Regions from separate parts of the Saccharopolyspora sp. NPDC045839 genome, predicted to be linked through region 1. Evidence: riboswitches for the same ligand, from Rfam matches in the RefSeq annotation. Region 1 holds a riboswitch; each other region holds the start of a gene.
What was found. Region 1 has a riboswitch for cobalamin ahead of AC07EQ_RS38560 (hypothetical protein). Riboswitches for the same ligand answer to the same signal wherever they lie in the genome.
Positions count from the first base shown of each region.

Region 2: linked by a shared signal. The riboswitch ahead of AC07EQ_RS12955 (HoxN/HupN/NixA family nickel/cobalt transporter) and the one ahead of AC07EQ_RS38560 (hypothetical protein) in region 1 are both predicted to bind cobalamin.
Region 3: linked by a shared signal. The riboswitch ahead of cobN (cobaltochelatase subunit CobN) and the one ahead of AC07EQ_RS38560 (hypothetical protein) in region 1 are both predicted to bind cobalamin.
Region 4: linked by a shared signal. The riboswitch ahead of AC07EQ_RS14830 (ribonucleoside-diphosphate reductase subunit alpha) and the one ahead of AC07EQ_RS38560 (hypothetical protein) in region 1 are both predicted to bind cobalamin.

Region 1 covers NZ_JBWKKH010000044.1:64,933-69,866, forward strand. The annotation lists gene AC07EQ_RS38550 (MFS transporter) at 1-574, opposite strand, end outside; gene AC07EQ_RS38555 (PLP-dependent cysteine synthase family protein) at 571-1,677, opposite strand; gene AC07EQ_RS38560 (hypothetical protein) at 1,674-2,345, opposite strand; cobalamin riboswitch at 2,716-2,888, opposite strand; gene AC07EQ_RS38565 (ABC transporter permease) at 3,028-3,849, opposite strand; gene AC07EQ_RS38570 (ABC transporter ATP-binding protein) at 3,809-4,612, opposite strand; gene AC07EQ_RS38575 (MarR family winged helix-turn-helix transcriptional regulator) at 4,539-4,934, opposite strand, start outside.
Region 2 covers NZ_JBWKKH010000007.1:198,006-202,939, reverse strand. The annotation lists gene AC07EQ_RS12975 (response regulator transcription factor) at 1-441, shown strand, start outside; gene AC07EQ_RS12970 (DMT family transporter) at 640-1,557, opposite strand; gene AC07EQ_RS12965 (LysR substrate-binding domain-containing protein) at 1,648-2,502, shown strand; gene AC07EQ_RS12960 (DUF1876 domain-containing protein) at 2,553-2,822, opposite strand; cobalamin riboswitch at 3,243-3,367, shown strand; gene AC07EQ_RS12955 (HoxN/HupN/NixA family nickel/cobalt transporter) at 3,445-4,500, shown strand; gene cobA (uroporphyrinogen-III C-methyltransferase) at 4,646-4,934, shown strand, end outside.
Region 3 covers NZ_JBWKKH010000007.1:190,697-195,630, reverse strand. The annotation lists gene cobN (cobaltochelatase subunit CobN) at 1-2,288, opposite strand, end outside; cobalamin riboswitch at 2,383-2,569, opposite strand; gene cobG (precorrin-3B synthase) at 2,656-3,882, shown strand; gene AC07EQ_RS12935 (precorrin-8X methylmutase) at 3,915-4,541, shown strand; gene AC07EQ_RS12930 (precorrin-2 C(20)-methyltransferase) at 4,538-4,934, shown strand, end outside.
Region 4 covers NZ_JBWKKH010000008.1:282,365-287,298, reverse strand. The annotation lists gene AC07EQ_RS14830 (ribonucleoside-diphosphate reductase subunit alpha) at 1-2,191, opposite strand, end outside; cobalamin riboswitch at 2,302-2,515, opposite strand; gene AC07EQ_RS14825 (glycoside hydrolase family 3 protein) at 2,633-4,934, shown strand, end outside.

The sequences.
Region 1 (4,934 bases):
GCGGGCTGCGTTCCTGCCGCGGCAGCACGATGATCTGGGCGAGCGTCAACACCGCGAAGGCGGTGCACGCCACCAGTGCGATCAGCCGGAAGTCGACGGCGAGCAACGCGGCACCCAGCAACGGCCCGACGAGAGTTCCGGCGTGCGCGAAGACGTTGAACACGGCGAACGCCTCCGCGCGCCGATCGCCCGCCTCATGCATGAGATAGGTGCGCACGGCGGGGTTGAACAGGGCGCCGGCCAGGCCGGTGAGCACGGCAGCGGCGACCAGCCCGGGCAACGACGTGAACACGCCGAAGAGCCCGAAGGAGACCACCCGCAACGCGCACCCGGCGATGATCATCGGCCGGCACCCGAGCCGGTCCGAGGCGGTCCCGCCGAGCAGGAACATGCCCTGCTGGCTGAGGTTGCGGATGCCGAGGACCAGCCCGATCACCGCCGCGCCGTACCCGAGGCCGGCCATGTGGGCGGCGAGGAACGGCAGCAGCATGTAGAAGCCGACGTTGATGCCGAACTGGTTGACCACCAGCAGTCGCGCGGCGGGCGACAGCCGCCGGAATCCGTCCCGCGTCATCGCACGCCCTCCTCGCACACCGGGCATCCGGAACCGGCCGCGCCGCGGTTCCGGCACGGGTCGACGACGCGGCGCGTCCGCATCCAGCCGGAGGATTCCGAGTCCACTTCGGACGGTTCGGTGGCCGTGGGCACCAGGCCGTGGTCGAGGTGGTACCCGTCGTCGTAGATCGTCCGCCAGTAGCGGTGCGGACCGTCCGGGAACACCGCGCACACGAGGTCCGAACCCAGCTCCGCGGCACACCATGACGCGGCCAGCGCGACGGCGCCGGTGCTCCACCCGCCGGTGACGAACGATCCGGCGGCGAGCCGACGGCACGCGTCCGCGGCCTCGGCGGGGCCGATGAGGTGCACCTCGTCGAAGATGTCGTAGGCGACGTTGCCGGGGTGGATGCTGCTGCCCAGCCCGCGCATCAGCCGGTGCGCGGCGCGCTGGCCGAACACGGTCGAGCCGATCGAGTCGACGCCCACGATCCGGACGTCCGGCCACCGCCGCCGGACCACCGATGCGATCCCGGCGCTGTGCCCGCCGGTGCCGACGCTGCACACCACCGCGTCCAGGTGCTCGAACTGGTGCGTGAGCTCCCGTCCCAGGGCGAGGTATCCGGCCGGGTTGTCCGGGTTGTTGTACTGATCGGGCCAGTAGGCGCCGGGCAGCTGCGCGAGCAGCTCGGCCACCCGGTCCCGCCGCGCCCGCTGCCAGCCGCCCGTGGGATGCGGCTGCTGCACGATCTCCACCCGTGCGCCGTGCGCGCGCAACAACGTCCTCGTCATGCCGTCGATCTCCCGGTCGGCCACCACCACGACCGGATGCCCGAGCGCCGAACCGACGCAGGCCAGGCCGATCGCGAGCGTTCCGCTGCTCGATTCGACGATCGCGGCGCCGGGCCGCAGCTCGCCGCGCCGCCGGGCGCCCTGGATCAGGGACAGAGCGGCCCGGGCCTTCATGCCGCCCGGGGCGAATCCTTCGAGCTTCGCCCAGAAACCGGGGTGGGGGTGGGCGAGCGGCGTTCCGATGCGCAGCACGGGGGTGTTGCCGATGAGTTCCAGCGCGGAACGGCACTTCGGGCCGCCGTCGGTCCAGGACGTCCAGGTGGCGGTCACGGCAGCTCGCCCGGGTCGGCGGTGTGCAGGTGGATCTCGGTGTGGCCGCCGGTCAGCCAGAAGAACGGGTACGGCTCCGCGGACAGCGCGTGCACTTCGGTGCCGACCATCTCGCGGAGCACCGCGCTCCCGGTCTGCGCGAACATCACCAGCGGCAGCCCGCGTTCGCGGCACAGCCCCGCGATCTCGTCGAACGTGCCGTTGCCGAGCACCATTCCGGAGGCCAGCACGGCCTGCGATCCGGCGATCGCTTCCCGGTGGTCCCGGACGATCGGCTCGCCCCACTCAGTGCGCCCGCCCTTCAGGTCGCAGGGAACCGGGCGAAGACCGCGCTCGAGGAGGGCGGCGAGCAGGGAGTTCACGACGCCGATCACCGCGACGCGACCGCCGGCCGGCGGAACGAGCCCGGCCACGGCGCGTGCGCGGGTCATCGACTTCGCCAGCGAGGTGCCCGGCGGGATGTGCACCGTGCGGGATCGCGGGTGCTCGTCGTGCGGGGTCAGCGACGCCAGGTAGGCGTCGAGCACGGCGACCCGGACGGCGGGTTCGGGATGCGCCAGCAGGTCGGCGACGGTGCTGCCCACCAGGTCGTGCATCGCCGGCGAGTCGAGCTCGCCGGGCTCCACGGCGCACGAGCCGACCGCGCTGCCGACCCGCACGCTGAGCACGGAATTGCGATAGCCGGCGGATCTTCCGACGTGGTGTGCACTTTGGACGGTCATGAAGGCGACGGAGGCGGTCGCGTTTGCCAGGCGTGCCTCGTCGGGGCGTGCCGGGTCCGCAGCGCGCACGCGTTCGATCTGCGAACGCAGCGCCGCATGCGTTGCGGGGCACGCGGAGTTGCCAGGGGGAAGCAAGGTGTCTCCACGCAGGTGTCAGCGGACGAACGGGACGTAGTTCGTGCTTCCTACCTGCTGGTTCGGCACGCCTTGCGGGATCGGGCCCGGTCGGGCCGGGTGTGGTGGCAGGGGTGGGTGGCGACGACGCGCGCGGCGCGGTGCTGCACCTTCAGTACCTCCTCCGGGGCTCCGCGACCCCGTACGAATCGGTACGACGGCGTCAGTCTCCTGACTCGTGGATCATCGCTACCCGCGCGCCTTCCCACCGCTAGGTGCGGCAGTGGCATCGGTGGCGGTAGCTCCCCATTCACAGTGGCGGGACCGTGCCGGATTCACACCGGCTTCCTGCGCGCCGTCGCATGAACATCGACGCTGACGCTTGCACCCGGCGGGCCGGGTGTCAAGACACCCCAGGCAAGATCACCTCGACGCCGGGGCGAACGCCTGTCCCTGCGGCCGCTCGTGTCGTCCTCAGTAGACGTTCGATCGCCGCTGATCACGCCATGTCCGCTCAGCGCGCCAAGCGCCCGAGCAGGGCTGCGGCGATGCCGATCATGACGCCGGCGGCGACGACCAGGACGCCGAAGTCCAGCGCCAGGTGCGCGGGCGTGCCGATCAGCAGTCCGCGCAGGGCGTCGACCTCGTAGCTGAGCGGGTTCGCGTAGTTGACCGCCTTCAGCCACCCCGGCATCAGGTCGACCGGGTACAGGGCGTTGGAGGCGAAGAACAGCGGCATGGTGATCGCCTGCCCGATGCCCATCAGCCGGTCCCGGGACAGCACCAGCCCGGCGATCGTGATGGACAGGCAGCAGAAGAAGACCGAACCGAGGACCACCACGGCGCCCATCGCGAGCAGGTTCACCGGGTTCGTGGTGAGGCCGACGCCGAGCAGCGCCGCCAGCACCAGCACCACGAGCGCCTGCACCAGCGCGCGCACCCCGGCGGCGAATGCCTTGCCGGTCACCAGGGCGACTCGCGGCGTGGGCGTGACCAGCAGCTTCGCCAGCACTCCCGCATCCCGCTCCCAGATGATCTGGATGCCGTAGAAGATCGCGATGAACAGCGCCGACTGCGCGAGGATGCCCGGCGCGAGGAAGTCGAGGTAGGGGACGTTCCCGGTGGGGATCGCGCGCAGCCCGGTGAACACCTGGCCGAAGATCAGCAGCCACAGCGCGGGCTGCACGGCCCTGGTGAGCAGCTCGGCCCGGTCGTGCCGCAGCTTCTGCAGCTCCACCAGGCACATCGCCGCCACCCGCGCCGCCACCAGGCCCGGCGGGCTGCGCCGCACCGGTTCAACCGAGGCGGCCGGAGGTGCGTCGAGTCGCGCGGACATCTCGCATCCCTTCTCCCGTTTCCTCGAAGGTGTCGTCGGTGATCGTCCGGAAGACGTCGTCCAGCGTGGCGTCCGGTCCCACGGCCGCCTTGAGCTCGGCGGGGGTTCCCCGCGCCCGGATCCGCCCGCGGTGCATCAGGGCGATCCGCTCGCAGTGCTGGTCGGCCTCGTCCATGTAGTGCGTCGTGACCAGCACGGTCATCCCGGTCTCGGCGCGGATCCGGGCGATCCGCTCCCACACGCCCTCCCGGCCGATGGGGTCCAGACCGATCGTCGGCTCGTCCAGCACCAGCAGCCTCGGCCCGCTGACCAGCGCCTGCGCGAGTTCGAGGCGGCGCACCATGCCGCCCGAGTAGGTGCCGGCCAAGCGTTCGGCGACGGTGGCGAGCCCGACGGCGCCCAACGCGGCGCGCACCGCGGAGCGCCGCTGCGCGCGCGGAACGTCGAAGAGGCGGGCGAACAGCGCGACGTTCTCCCGCCCGGTCAGCGCCCCGTCGGCCGAAAGCTGTTGCGGCACATAGCCGATCAGCCGACGCGCCGCCAGCTTGTGGCGTGCCGCGTCGACCCCGAAGATCTCGACCACGCCCGCCGCGGTGGGCAGCAGCGTGGTGATCGCCCGGATCGTGGTGGTCTTGCCCGCGCCGTTGGGACCCAGCAGCCCGAACACCTCGCCGGCCCGGACGTCCAGGTCAATCCCGTCGACCGCGACCTGCTCGCCGAACGACTGCCGCAGGCCCCGGCACCGCACCGCCACCCCGGTCATCGACGCCACCTCCTTCCAACGCGAGGACCAATGCGCGCAACCCGCGCAGGGCATCGCCGACCGCCTTCTGATCCGCCGCGGACAGCTCGGCGAGGGCGTCGCCGACCAGGCGGGTCCGCGCCTGCCGCCAGGCGGCCACCCGGTCCGTGGCGGCGTCGGTCAGGTGCAGCCGGACCGCGCGGCGATCGACCGGATCTGTCTCGCGGCGCAGCAGGCCGACCCGGGTGAGCTGGTTGACCAAGGTGCTCGCGGAGTTCGCCGCCATGCGCAGCTGGAGCGCCGCGCCGGCCACGCTGACGCCCGGCTGCTGCTCGACGACTTG
Region 2 (4,934 bases), on a different contig from region 1:
GCGCTGGTCGCCCGGCGCGAGATCCCGGGGCTGCCGGTGCTGGTGCTGTCCCAGCACGTCGAGCAGCTCTACGCCCGCGAACTCCTGGCCGATGGCACCGGCGGGATCGGCTACCTGCTCAAGGACCGGGTGTTCAACGCGGAGCAGTTCATCGACGCGGTGCGCCGGGTCGCCGCCGGCGGCACCGCGATGGACCCGGAGGTGATCTCCACGCTGGTCGCCCGGCGGACCACCCCGCTGGAGCGGTTGACGGAGCGGGAGCGCGAGGTGCTGTCGCTGATGGCCGAAGGGCGCTCGAACGCGGCGATCGCCGGGCAGCTGTTCATCAGCGAAGGCGCGGTGAGCAAGAACATCGCGAGCATCTTCGGGAAGCTGGGCCTCGAGACCTCCGACGACACCAACCGCCGAGTGCTGGCGGTGCTGGAATACCTCAAGCGGTGAGGGGTTCGTGAGCGCTGTTGCACGGCTGCCGGAGGCGTTCTGCGCGCCGTTTTCGCGTGAAACCGGCGTTCGCCACGCCTGAGGGCGCCGGTTTCGCGCGAAAACGCCGCCCCGCACCACGCCGCCGCTTCGAGGGCAGAGTGCCGTACCGCATCCCTGCGCCGCATCCGGAAGAGCGTCTGCCGCAGCCGAAAGCGCTCACGTCGCGGCGCGCGCCTCTGCGAGTTCTCGGGACTTGGGCTCGCGGGCCGGGTCGGGCCTGGTGCCGAGCACGCACGCCACGGCTCCGAGGGCCATTCCCAGCGCGGCGGTGAGGGACGGCGTTTCACCCAGGATCGGCCAGGACAGCAGGGCGGATACGGGCGGGACGATGCAGAACAGGGCGCTCGCCCGGCTCGCGCCGCCGACCGCGATCGCCCGCAGGTAGAACGCGGTTCCGGCCACCGATCCCGCCAGGACCAGCCACAGCAGCACCCCGGTGGCCTGCCCCCAGTGCGCGACGTGACCCTGCTCGAACACCGCGATCACGCCGACCGCCAGCGCCGCCGCGCCCGACTGCACGGCGCCACCGGCCCGGACGTCGACCCCGGTGCAGTACCGCTGCTGGTAGAGCCCGCCCGCGGAGAAACCGAGCAACCCCAGCAGGGTGAGCAGGATTCCCGGGTTCACCGCGCCGTCGGCGAGCACCTGCCCGCCGAGCGTGACGACGACGGCGAGCACGCCGAGGACGAGCCCGATCATGCGGATCCGGCTCAGCCGCTCGCCCAGGAATCCGGCCGCGAGCGCCGCGGTGAGCACCGGGTTCATGGCGAGCACCAGCGCGGTCACCGATGCCGGGACCCCGACGGCCATCCCGCCGTAGCACCCGGCGAACTGCGCTCCGCTGGTGAGGATCCCGGCGACGGCGGTGTGCCCGAACCGCTTGCCGCCGGGCCAGGCCGCGCGGGAGCAGACCGCGATCGCCGCGAACACCGCCGCGGCCAGCGCGAGCCGCACGGAGGTCAGGAGGAACGGGGGAGCGGCGCCGACGCCCAGCTTCCCGGTGGGGAAGCCGCTGGCCCAGATGACGACGATCGGTGCCGCCAGCGGCAGCGGGATCGAGCGGGTGCCCTTCATGATCCCAGCCTCGCCCGCCCGGCCCGGCCGCGTCCAACAACGATAAGTGATCGCGATCGATTTCAATTGCTGATCGGTTAGGGTGGCCGCATGAGTGCCGTACTGGACATCGTCGCGTTGCGCAGCATGGTCGCGGTCGCCGACTGCGGCGGGTTCCACCGGGCCGCCGCCGCGCTGTGCCTGACCCAGTCCGCGGTCAGCCAGCACCTGCGCAAGCTGGAGCGGGTGCTGGACCGGAAGCTGGTGGTCCGGGAGGGGCGCCAAGCCAAGTTCACCGCGTCCGGAGAGCTCCTGCTGGCGGAGGCGCGGCGCATCCTCGACGCGCACGACGAGGCGCTGCGCCGGCTCGGCGCGGAGGAACGCCGCACGCTCGTCTTCGGCTCCACCGAGCACGCCGCCGACCGGCTGCTCCCCGAGCTGGCGACCCGGATGCGAGCCGCCTTCCCGGGGTTCGAGGTGCGGTTCCGGCTGGACCGGACGGCGCGGCTCGCGGAAGCGGTGGATCGCGGCAGCATCGACATCGCCCTGCTGATCGACCGGTCGGTCGGCGGGCGGAGCCGGGACGCGGGCCGGCTCCGGCTGGACTGGTACGCGGCACCGGACTGGGCGCCGCCGGGCCCCGGCGAGCCGCTGCCGATGGTCGTCTTCGACGAGCCCTGCATCATGCGGCGGCTCGCGGTCGACGCGGTGACCGGGATCGGCCGGCACCCGGACCTGGTGTGCGAGGCCGCCGATCTGGCCGGGGTGCTCGCGGCCGCGCGGTCCGGCCTCGGCGTCACGCTGCTGCCCTCGGCGAAGCCGCGCCTGGAAGGGCTGGTGGTGCGCGCCGACCTCCCGCGGCTGGATTCCGCGCCGCTGCGGGTCCGGGCCCGCCCCGGACTCGACGACGACCTCGCGGACCTCGTCGCGAAGACGGCGCGCGAGGTGGTCGAAGCGCATTCGTGAGACATGCCGGAGGACGCCCCCGACGGATCGGAGACGCCCCCGGCTGCGCGTCAGGCGGGCAGGTGCACGCGGCGGTGCAGCCGCTCACCGATGTCGCTGGCCGCGTTGTCCAGCAGCTTGTGCGCCAGTTCGAACAGGGCGCGGGCGATCGCGATCTCGTCGCCGATCTGCGGTACCTCCGGGTCGTCCGGGTGGCGGCGCGCGGTGCCGTGCCCGTGCAGCGCCTGACCGCTGGGGGTGGTGAACCCGACGTCGGCGGTGGTCTTCGCGCCCGCCTCCACGACCTGGAGGTTCAGCGTGATGGTGTGGGTCTCGTTCATGGTCGTCTCCTGTCCCCGTCGGCCCGCGTTCCCGCAGGCCCTTGAGGTCGCCGTAGCCCAAGCATGCGCTGGCCGACCGGAGCGGCGGAAGACCGGTGTTCACCCATCCGGGTCACCCCGGCCGGCCGCGCAGACCGGTACGCGCGACGTACCCAACCGGCCCTCGTCGCCAAACGAGGCGCGTCGCCGCGATCGGCCTGCGCCGCTCGGTCCTGGCTCCGCCGCTCGCTCCAGGTCGCTGCGCCGGCTCGGAAGCGAGTGCGGCGTTTTCGCGCGAAACCGGCGCCTGCCAGGCGTGCGAAACGCCGGTTTCGCGCGAAAACGGCGCTCGACTGACGCGCCGCCGCCCGGACGTGATCGACTTCACCCGGGGTTTGACCTCGGGTCGCGGGGCAGGCAAGGATACGGCCGCCGACAGTGCAGGAACCCGGTGCGAATCCGGGACGGTCCCGCCACTGTGACCGGGGAGTGGGCCCCACTCGTTGCCACGGCTGCGTGCAGCTGGAAGGCAGGGGTGCCGCGTCGATCCGGGAGTCAGGAGACTGCGCGCCGGCCCCGCGCCGCGCCGCGGCGTGCGGACACCGAGCCCCTCGGGCGGGAAACCCAGGAGGTCGGATATCCCATGTCTCGGGATGCCGAAGAGAGCCGGCCGCAGGCCGGTTGGGGCGCCATCGAGCGCCGGAAAGCAGCGGTCGTGCTGGCCGCCGTCGGAGTGCTCCACCTGGCTGGTTGGGGCGCGTACCTGCTGCAGCAGCAGGAGTTCGACGCAGTGGGAGGGCTGGCCGCCGCGGGAATGACCGCATACCTGCTCGGATTGCGCCACGGGTTCGACGCCGACCACGTCGCAGTGATCGACGACGCCACGCGGCTGCTGATGCAGCGCGGCAGGCGACCGGTGTCGACCGGCATGTGGTTCGCCCTCGGGCACGCCAGCGTCGTGCTCTTCCTCGCCGTCGCGGTCGCATTCATCGCCGGACCCGCCGCGCAGCAGTGGGCCGAGGAGGCCGGCGTGCGGATCGCCACGGCGGTGGACCTGATCGTGATCACGGTCCTGACCGCGCTGGCCGTGCTCAACGCGCTGGTGCTGCGCGATGCCCTGCGGCTGCTGCGCCGTGCCCGCCGCGGCGCGGTCGACGAGGCCGAGGTCGAGCTGGTGCTCGGGCGGCGCGGCCTGCTCGCCCGGGTGCTGCGGGGGCGGATGCGCAACGTGGCCCGCTCCTGGCACCTGTTCGGCATCGGGCTGCTGTTCGGGCTCGGCATGCAGACCGCCACCGAGATCACCGTGCTCGCCATGGTCTCCCCGACCGAGCACCTGTCCGCGATCGCCGTGCTGAGCCTGCCGCTGCTGTTCGCCGCCGGAATGTGCACAGTGGACAGCGTGGACGGCATGCTGATGTCCCGGGCCTACACGTGGTCGCTGGCGCGGCCGCTGCGGCGGTTGTGGGTGAACGTGACGACCACCGCGCTGACGGTGGTGCTCGCCGCGGTCGTCGCGCTGGTCGTCCTCGCCGGGTTGCTCCAGGAGCTCGGCGTGTCCTTCGCGGAGCCCATCGCGGCCATCGGCGACCACTTCGAGCTGCTCGGCTATCTGACGCTGGCCGCTTTCATGGCAGTATGGGGCGGCGCCGCGCTCTGGTGGAAAGTCGCCGCCCGCGGCGGCGACGCGGAACGCGCGTGACCGGCGTCCACCGGCTGTGCCAGGTGGCGCCCCGCGGTCAGGCCGGTGATCGTGAGCCACGACGAGGTGGCCTACCGCGTGGCTGCGCCCCCGAGCACAAGGCCCCGGCGAGTTCGCCGGGGCGGAGCCGACATGGACTACGGACATGACCAAGCACACTGAACAGCACTACTTCGCCGGGCTCGACCTCGCCGGGAAGCGGGTGGTCGTCGTCGGCGCGGGCACCGTCGCGCAGCGCCGGGTCCCACGCCTGATCAACTCCGGTGCGCTGGTCGACGTGATCGCGCCGGAGGCGACCCCGGCTGTCGAGGCGATGGCCGAGGCGGGCGACCTGACGTGGCACCGGCGCCCCTACGCCGACGGCGACCTGGAAGGTGCTTGGTACGTCGTGGCGTGCGCGACCGGGGCCGAGGTGAACGCCGCGGTCGCGGCCG
Region 3 (4,934 bases), on a different contig from region 1:
GCGGCGAACTCCAGCACCCGCACGACCGCGTCCTCGGCGCTGCCGAGGACCTCCCGGCAGACCTCCGGCGCCGAATCCGGGCTCCAGCCGCGGTCCTCCATCGCCTGGGCCAGGGCGTGCGCGCGGGTCTCGACGTCGTCGACCTGCTCCCGGGCCGCGCTGCCGTCCTCGGCGAGCCCGAGAGCTTCCCGCAAGCCGGGCAGCGCGGCGCTCTGCCCGCTCCACATCTGGCGCGCGCGCAGCATCGCGAGCACGAGGTTCACCCGGGCCTCGCCGGCCGGGGCGTCGCCGAGCACGTGCAGGCCGTCGCGGATCTGGGCGTCCTTGACCTCGCAGAGCCAGCCGTCGACGTGCAGTAGCATGTCGTCGAATTCCGCATCGTGCGGCCGTTCGTCGAGCCCGAGATCGTGGTCGAGCTTGGCGGCCTGCATCAGCGTCCAGATCTGGCTGCGGATCGCGGGCAGCTTCGCCGGGTCCATCGCGGAGATGTTGGCGTGCTCGTCGAGGAGCTGTTCCAGCCGGGCGATGTCGCCGTAGCTCTCCGCGCGGGCCATCGGCGGCACGAGGTGGTCGACCAGGGTGGCGTGCACCCGGCGCTTGGCCTGGGTGCCCTCGCCGGGGTCGTTGACCAGGAACGGGTAGATCAGCGGGAGGTCGGCGATCGCGGCGTCCGGGGCGCACGAGGCGGACATGCCCGCCGTCTTCCCCGGCAGCCATTCGAGGTTGCCGTGCTTGCCCAGGTGCACCATGGCGTGGGCGCCGAACTCGTCGATCAGCCAGCGGTAGGCCGCCAGGTAGTGGTGGCTCGGCGGCAGGTCCGGGTCGTGGTAGATCGCGATCGGGTTCTCGCCGAACCCGCGCGGCGGCTGCACCATGAGCACGACGTTGCCCGCGCGGACGGCGGCGAGCACGATCTCGCCTTCCGGGTCCTGGGAGCGGTCGACGAACAGCTCACCCGGCGGCGGTCCCCAGTGCTGCTCGATCGCGGTGCGCAGGTCCTCGGGCAGCGTCGCGAACCAGCTCGCGTACCGGCGCGCGGGGATGCGGACCGGGTTGCCGCTGAGCTGCTCCTCGGACAGCCAGTCGCGGTCCTGGCCACCGGCGGCGATCAGCGCGTGGATCAGCGCATCGCCGTCCTGGTCCGCGACGCCGGGCAGCGCGTCGGGGCCGTCCTCGGGGCCGATGTCGTAGCCCTGCTCGCGCAGCGCCCGCAGCAGGCGGACCGCGCTGACCGGCGTGTCCAGGCCGACGGCGTTGCCGATCCGGGAGTGCTTGGTCGGGTAGGCCGACAGCATCAGCGCCAGCCGCTTGTCCTGCGGCGGCACGTGCCGCAAAGTCGCGTGCCGGACCGCGATGCCGGCGACCCGGGCCGCCCGTTCGCGGTCGGCCACGTAGACCGGCAGCCCCTCGGCGTCGTTCTCCTTGAAGGAGAAGGGCACGGTGATCAGGCGGCCGTCGAACTCGGGCACGGCGACCTGCGTGGCCATGTCCAGCGGCGACAGGCCCTCGTCGTTGTCCTCCCAGGCCTCGCGGGAGCTGGTCAGGCACAGCCCCTGCAGGATCGGGATGTCGAGTTCGGCGAGTGCGCCGACGTCCCACGCCTCGTCGTCACCGCCGGCGGAGGCCGTGGCGGGCTTCGTGCCGCCCGCGGCGAGCACGGTGACGACCAGCGCGTCCGCCCGGCCGAGCTGTTCCAGCAGCTGCGGGTCGGGGGCCCGCAGGGAGGCGCAGAACAGCGGCAGGGCCTGGCCACCGGCGTCTTCGATGGCCTCGCACAGCGTGTTCGCGAACGCGGTGTTGCCCGCCATGTGGTGCGCGCGGTAGTAGAGCACGGCGACGGTCGGGCCCTCGGTGCGCCGCGGGGTCCGTTCCAGCACGCCCCAGGTCGGCGTCTCCGCCGGCGGTTCGAAGCCGTGCCCGGTGAGCAGGATCGTGTCGGACAGGAAGCGGTGCAGCTGAGCCAGGTTGTCCGGGCCGCCGTGGGCGAGGTAGCGGTGCGCCTCGGCGCACACCCCGCCCGGCACGGTGGAGCATTCCATCAGTTCCGCGTCCGGCGCCTGTTCGCCGCCGAGCACGATCACCGGGCGCGGGCCCGCGAGCAGCGCGTCCAGGCCCTCTTCCCAGGCCCGGCGGCCGCCGAGCAGCCGCACGACGACGAGGTCGACGTCCTCCAGCAGCGGGGGCAGGTCGTCCACGCCCAGCCGTGCCGGGTTGCCGAGCCGGTACTCGGCGTCGGCGGCCCGCGCGCTGAGCAGATCGGTGTCCGAAGTGGACAGAAGTAGGATCATGCGGATCGCTCCTCGGCGTGGCGGCCGGCGTCGCGGGACCTGGGCGCGCGTGCGCAGTGCATGACGGCACCTCCCTCGGGGTCCTCGCCCCGGTTCGTAGGTCGCGGCGACCGGAGTCTCCTGGCTCCCGGATCAGCGCTCGCTCCGTCTTCCCGTCCAGTTAGGACAGTGACTTCCCTGGAGTCCGCTCCCCGGTGACAGTGGCGGGACCGCGCCGGATTCGCACCGGCTTCCTCCACCGTCGCCGCTGAATGCTGCGACCACTCTTCGCAACGGGGCGATCTTACGTCAAGCGGCGCGGGCATGACGCACGTCGCACCGCGCTTGTTTTGCGTCCGCAACTACCTGGGTCCGTAGTATCAGCCGGGTGTTGCACAGAGCCAGACCAGAACGGGACGCGTGTCCCGGCGCGCTGCGGGTGCACGAGGCAGCCGACGGCGGACTGGCCCGCATCCGAGTCCCGGGCGGCGTGCTCACGCCGCCCCAGGCCCGGGCGATCGCGGCGGCCGCGGCGCTCGGCGACGGCGGCGCGGAGCTCACCTCGCGGGCGAACGTGCAGGTGCGCGGACTGCCCGCGGGAGCGGAGGAGGAACTCGCCGCCGGGCTACGGACGGCGGGGCTGCTGCCGTCGGCAACGCACGAGCGGGTCCGCAACATCATCGGCTCGCCCTCGGCGGACGGCCGCGAGCTGGTCGACGTGCGGGCGGTGGCCCGGGAACTCGACGCGGCGCTCTGCGCGACGCCATCGCTGGCGGAGCTGCCCGGACGCTTCCTGTTCGCCGTCGACGACGGCAGCGCGGACGTCATCTCGCTCGGCGCCGATGTCGGCCTGCTCGCGGAGCGCGCCGACACCCTGGCGCTGGTGCTCGCCGGCGTGGATTCCGGAGTGCGATCGACCCCGGACCAGGCCGCCGGCGTCGCCATCGCCGCGGCGGAGGCGTTCCTGGCGGAGAAGGCCGAGCAAGGGCGCTCGGCCTGGCGGCTGGCCGAACTCGACGATGGTGCGCGCCGGATCGCCGAACGCCTCGGCGCCGTCCCGGCCGGGCCACTGCCGGCGAACCAGCCGGCGACGCATTCGCAGGTCGGCGCGGTGGAACGGCCCGGCGGAACGGTCGCGGTGGTGGCCGGGGCACCACTGGGCCGCCTGTCGCGGGACCAGCTGGATATCATCACCGCCGCGTCCGACGCCGCGGGCGAACTTCGCCTGACGCCGTGGCGGACCGTCGTCCTGCCCGGCTTGCGGCCGGACGAAGCCGGTCGGTGGCTCTCCGGCCTCGGCGCGCACGGCCTGCTCGTCGATCCGTCCTCGGCCGGTGCCGGGGTGACCGCGTGCGCCGGTCGTCCCGGCTGTGCGAAGGCGCGGGCTGATGTCCGCGAAGACGCCCGGCGCGCGGTGCGAGCCCCGTCCGGCGGCGCTCTGCCGGTGCATTGGTCGGGTTGCGAACGGCGCTGCGGCCGACCGCAGGGGCGCGTCGTGGAAGTGCTGGCGACCGGTGCCGGCTACGAGGTCGGTCTCGACGGCGAGACGCGGGCATCCGGCGCCGATGTCGACCAGGTATCCGCCGCGCTCGTCGCGGCACGGAGGACAGTGTGAACGAGAACAACGGGGCGACCCGCTATCGCGGGGTGCCCGAATACGTCCGGGAAGGGGCGGAGATCTACCGCCGCTCCTTCGCCACGATCCGCGCGGAAGCCGCCCTGAGCGGCCTGCCGCCGGAGGTGGCCGGGGTAGCGGTGCGGATGATCCACGCCTGCGGCATGGTCGACCTGGTCGACGACCTGGCGTACTCGGCGGACGCGGTGCTCAACGCGCGCGCGGCCCTCCGCGCCGGTGCGCCGGTGCTGTGCGACGCCGCGATGGTCGCCGCCGGCGTGACCCGGCGCCGCCTGCCCGCGGACAACGACGTGATCTGCACGCTGTCCGACGATCGGGTCCCGGACCTGGCTCGCGAGCTGGGCACGACGCGCAGCGCCGCGGCACTGGAGCTGTGGCGCGACCGGCTGGCGGGCTCGGTCGTCGCGATCGGCAACGCCCCGACGGCGCTGTTCCGGCTGCTGGAGATGATCGAGGACGGCGCCCCGAAGCCCGCCGCGGTGCTGGGGCTGCCCGTCGGCTTCATCGGTGCCGCGGAATCGAAGGAGGCGTTGGCGGCGCACCCCGCCGGGCTGGACCACCTGGTGGTGCACGGCCGCCGCGGCGGCAGCGCCATGGCGGTGGCCGCCATCAACGCGATCGCGAGCGAGGAAGAGTGAGCAGCAACGGCAAGGGCACGCTTTTCGGCGTGGGTCTCGGTCCCGGCGACCCGGAGCTGGTGACGGTCAAGGCCGCCCGGCTGATCGAGCGGGCCGAGGTGATCGCGTACCACAGCGCCCGGCACGGCAGGAGCATCGCGAGGTCCGTCGCCGAGCCGTACCTGCGGCCGGGGCAGATCGAGGAGGCCCTCGTCTACCCGGTGACCACCGAGACCACCGATCACCCGGGCGGCTACCAGGGCGCCATCGACGAGTTCTACGCGGACTGCGCGGCCCGGCTCGCGGCGCACCTCGACGCCGGGCGGGACGTCGTCGTGCTCGCCGAGGGCGACCCGCTCTTCTACGGCTCCTACATGCACATGCACAAGCGGCTGGCCGGGCGCTTCCGCGCCG
Region 4 (4,934 bases), on a different contig from region 1:
CGCTGGGCCGGCTGACGTAGAGGTTCAGCGACTGCGCCTGGTCGATCCACTTCTGCCGCCGCGCTGCGGCCTCCACCAGCCAGCGCGGCTCGATCTCGAACGCGGTGGCGTAGAGCTCCTTGAGCTCCTGCGGGATCCGCTCGATCGGCAGCAGGCTGCCGTCGTGGAACTTCAGGTCCGCGACCATCGCGTCGTCCCACAGCCCCACGCGCTTCAGGTCGGCGACCAGTTGCGGGTTGACCACGGTGAAGTCGCCGGACATGTTCGCCTTGACGTACAGGTTGCGGTAGACCGGCTCGATGGACTGGTTGACGCCGCAGATGTTGGAGATCGTGGCGGTCGGCGCGATGGCCATCACGTTGGAGTTGCGCATGCCATCGCGCACCACCCGGGCCCGCAGTGCCTCCCAGTCCAGCGTGGACGACCGGTCCAGGTCGACGTCGCCGTCGCGGGCCTCGGCGAGCAGTTCGAGCGAGTCGATCGGCAGGATGCCGCGGCTCCACAGCGAACCGTCGAAGGACTCGTAGCGGCCCCGCTCGGCCGCCAGCGCGCTCGACGCGGCGATGGCGTGGTAGCTGATCTGCTCCATGCTGCGGTCGGCGAACTCCACCGCCGCGTCCGACGACACCGGGATGCGCTGCACGAACAGCGCGTCCGCGAAGCCCATCAGCCCCAGCCCGACCGGCCGGTGCCGCAGGTTGGACCGGCGCGCCTCGGGGATCGTGTAGAAGTTGATGTCGATGACGTTGTCCAGCATCCGCACGGCGGTGCGGGTGGTGCGCTCCAGCTTCTCGGCGTCGATGCCGCCGGCCGTGACGTGCCGGGCCAGGTTGATCGACCCGAGGTTGCACACCGCCACCTCGTCGGTGCTGGTGTTCAGGGTGATCTCGGTGCACAGGTTCGAGGAGTGCACGACGCCGTTGTGCTGCTGCGGCGAGCGCAGGTTGCACGGGTCCTTGAAGGTGATCCACGGGTGGCCGGTCTCGAAGAGCATGGTCAGCATCCGCCGCCACAGCTCCACCGCGCGGACCCGCTTGAACACCTTGATCTCGCCGCGGTCGGCGGCCTGCTCGTAGGCGCGGTAGCGCTCGGCGAACGCCTTGCCGTAGAGGTCGTGCAGGTCAGAGGTCTCGTCCGGGGAGAACAGCGTCCACTGCTCGTCGGCTTCGACGCGGCGCAGGAACTCGTCGGGCACCCAGTTCGCGGTGTTCATGTCGTGGGTGCGGCGGCGGTCGTCGCCGGTGTTCTTGCGCAGGTCGAGGAACTCCTCGACGTCGATGTGCCAGGTCTCCAGGTACGCGCACACCGCGCCCTTGCGCTTGCCGCCCTGGTTGACCGCCACCGCGGTGTCATTGGCGATCTTCAGGAACGGCACCACGCCCTGCGACTTCCCGTTGGTGCCGTTGATGTGGGCGCCGATGCCGCGCACCGGCGTCCAGTCGTTGCCCAGCCCGCCGGCGTACTTCGACAGCAGCGCGTTGTTGCTGATCGAGTGGAAGATGCCGGACAGGTCGTCGTCCACAGTGGTCAGGAAGCAGGACGACAGCTGCGGCCGGGTGGTGCCGGCGTTGAACAGCGTCGGCGTCGAGCACATGAAGTCGAACGACGACAGCAGGTGGTAGAACTCGATGGCCCGCGCCTCGCGGTCGTCCTCCTGCAGCGCGAGACCCATCGCGACCCGCATGAAGAACGCCTGCGGCAGCTCGAACCGGGTGCCGTCGTGGTGCAGGAAGTACCGGTCGTAGAGGGTCTGCAGCCCGAGGAAGCCGAAGGTCAGGTCGCGTTCCGCCACCAGCGCGCCGCCCAGCCGCGCCAGGTCGAAGGCGCCCAGCTCCGGGTCCAGCATCTCCAGTTCGACGCCGCGCCGCACGTAGTCGGCGAAGTACTCCGGGTAGCGGGCGCGCATCTCCTCCTGGTCGGCCTCCTGCGGCTCGCCCAGGTAGCTCAGCGCCTCGCGGCGCATCCGGTCCAGCAGCAGCCGGGCGGTGACCTGCGAGTAGTTCGGTTCGGTCTCGATCAGCGTGCGCGCCGCCATGACCTGGGCCAGCGAGAGCTCGTCGTCGCTGATGCCGGTGTAGCCGGTGCGCCGCACCTCGTCGAGCACGGCTTCGGCGGACACGCCGGACAGCCCGGCGCAGGCTTGGTGGACCACAGTGGACACGCGGGTCCAGTCGTTGAGTGTCGCCGTCACGGGCTCTCTCCCTCGCGAGCTCGGCGGACCACGACGGCGTGCGAGGAGACCCGCGGCGGCAGCCGCTGGTCGTCCGCGCAGACCCGCCCTCGAGGCCCCGGACAGCACGCTTCGCGCGTGCACCGGTGGCAGGTCTTCGGACTCACGGGCGGCCTAGTGGTCGTGGCTTCCCAGGCTGTTCGCCCAGTGCTCTACCCGCTGCCGTTCGGCAGCCGGGTCACGACTTTCGTTCCCGTTCACCGCTGCGGGGCAGTCCCGGATTCGCACCGGGTTCCCTCTTGCCTCACCGGACGCCTCCGGTGAACCACCAGCGATCGACACACTACATGTTGGGTTCGGGGGCGGCGTGCATGGGCAGATAACGGCGTGGCGCGGTACCGGTCGACAGTCCGGGCGCGGTGGCCGAGACTGGGCGGCCGGGGGCTGGCGAAAGGGGACCCGGTGGACGAGGCGAAGCTTCGGTCGTTGCTCTCGGAGCTGACCGTGGCGGACAAGGCGCGGCTGCTGACCGGAGCCGATTTCTGGACCCTGCACCCGATGCCCCAGATCGGGCTGCGGTCGCTGGTGCTCTCCGACGGCCCGAACGGGGTGCGCGGCACGACCTGGGACGAGCGCGACACCTCGCTGCTGTTCCCGGTGGCGTCCGCGCTGGCGGCGACGTGGGACCGGGCGGCGGCGCGGACCGCGGGGGAGATGTTCGGCGACGAGGCGCGCCGCCGGGGCGTGCACGTGGTGCTGGCGCCGACCGTCAACGTCCACCGAAGTCCTTTCGGCGGAAGGCATTTCGAGAACTTCTCGGAGGACCCGCTGCTGATCGGCGAGATCGGCGCCGAGGTGGTGGCGGGCATCCAGTCGCGCGGGGTGGCCGCGACGCCGAAGCACTTCGTGGCCAACGACAGCGAAACCGAGCGGCTCGGCTACGACGCGATCGTCGACGAGCGGACGCTGCGCGACCTCTACCTCAAGCCGTTCGAGCGGATCATCGCGAAGGCTTCGCCGTGGATGCTGATGGCCGCCTACAACTCGGTGAACGGCACCACGATGACCGAGAATTCCGTGCTGGTGAACGACATCCTCAAGGGCGAGTGGGCGTGGGACGGCGTGCTCGTGTCGGACTGGTTCGCCACCCGCTCGCTCCGGGCGGCGGCGCTCGGCGGCCTCGACCTGGCGATGCCCGGGCCGAAAAGCCCTTGGAGCGGCGGGAAACTCGCGAAGGCCGTGGAGAAGGGCGAAGTTCCGGAGTCGGTGCTCGACGACAAGGTCCTGCGCGTCCTGCGGCTGGCCGACCGCGTCGGCGCGTTCGAGGACTCCGAGCCCGGCGGTGGTGGTCCGCCGGAGGAGGCCCGGCCGGTCATCCGGCGGCTCGCGGCGCAGGGATTCGTGTTGCTGCGCAACGAGGTCGTGTCCGATGCGCCGCTGCTGCCGATAGACTCGAAGGTCGCCAAAGTCGCTGTGATCGGCGAGAACGGCACTATCCCGGCGGTGCAGGGCGGCGGCTCGTCGCACGTCAGCCCGCCGCACGTGGTGACGCCGCTGGACGGGCTGCGGGCGGCGCTGCCGGACGCGGATGTGGTGTACCAGCGCGGCGTCCGGCACCGGCGGCTGCTGGACGTGATCCCGGGAGCGGAGGTCACCGATCCGGAGGGCGAGGGCGGCGGCCTGCGCGTCGACTACCTCGGTGCCGACGGCGAGGTGCTTGAAAGCGAATTGCGCGGCACCGAGCGGCTGCTGTGGCTCGGCGGGCTGCCTGCCGGGACGAAGTCGTTGCGGTTGCGGGGGAATCTCCGGCTCGACGTCGGTGAGCACGTGTTCGGGGTGAACGGAACCGGCGGCTTCCGCGTCGAGCTCGCGGGCCGGGAGGTCCTCGCCGCGGACGTGGTGCGTGCGGACGGGATCGACGATCCGATGGGCGACATGCTGGAGCCACCCGAGCAGCGATTCAACGTGGTGCTCGTGGAGTCGGACCTGGACGACGCCGGCCGGGCCGGGCTGACCGTGGAGTTCAACCCGCAGAGCCTCGATGCGCTGGTGGCGGTCGGAATCGGGCACCGCGCACGGGAATGGGACGACGCCAGCGAACTCGCGGCGGCCCTCGCGGTCGCCAGGGACGCCGATGTCGCGGTGGTCGTGGTCGGCACCAACGACGAGGTCGAGACGGAGGGCCGCGACCGCGACTCGCTGGACCTGCCCGGCGCGCAGAACGAGCTCATCCGCAAGGTCGTGGCGGCGAATCCGAACACCGTCGTGGTGGTCAACGCCGGCTCGCCGGTGCTCATGCCGTGGGCCGCCGACGTGCCCGCGGTGCTGTGGACCTGGTTCGGCAGCCAGGAGTACGGGGACGCGCTGGCCGATGTGCTGGTGGGCGAGGCGGAGCCCGGAGGCCGGCTGCCGACGACGTTCCCCGCTGAGCTCGCCGACGTCCCGGTCCCGCTGCCCGGCGTGCAGCCGGTGGATGGCGAACTGCACTACACCGAGGGAACCGTGGTCGGCTACCGGGCGTACGAAGACCGGGCCGTGACACCGGCGTTCCACTTCGGACACGGGCTCGGGTACACGACCTGGGAGTACCTGGAGGCTGTCGCCGAAGGCGAGGGCGTGCGGGTAAAGCTGCGCAACACCGGCGACCGAGCGGGACGCGAGGTGGTGCAGGTGTACGCCGCGGAGCCGCTGCGGCTGGCGGGGTTCGCCGTCGCCGAGGCCGAGGCGGGAGCCGAGGTGTCGGTGGTGGTGGCCGTCGAGCCCG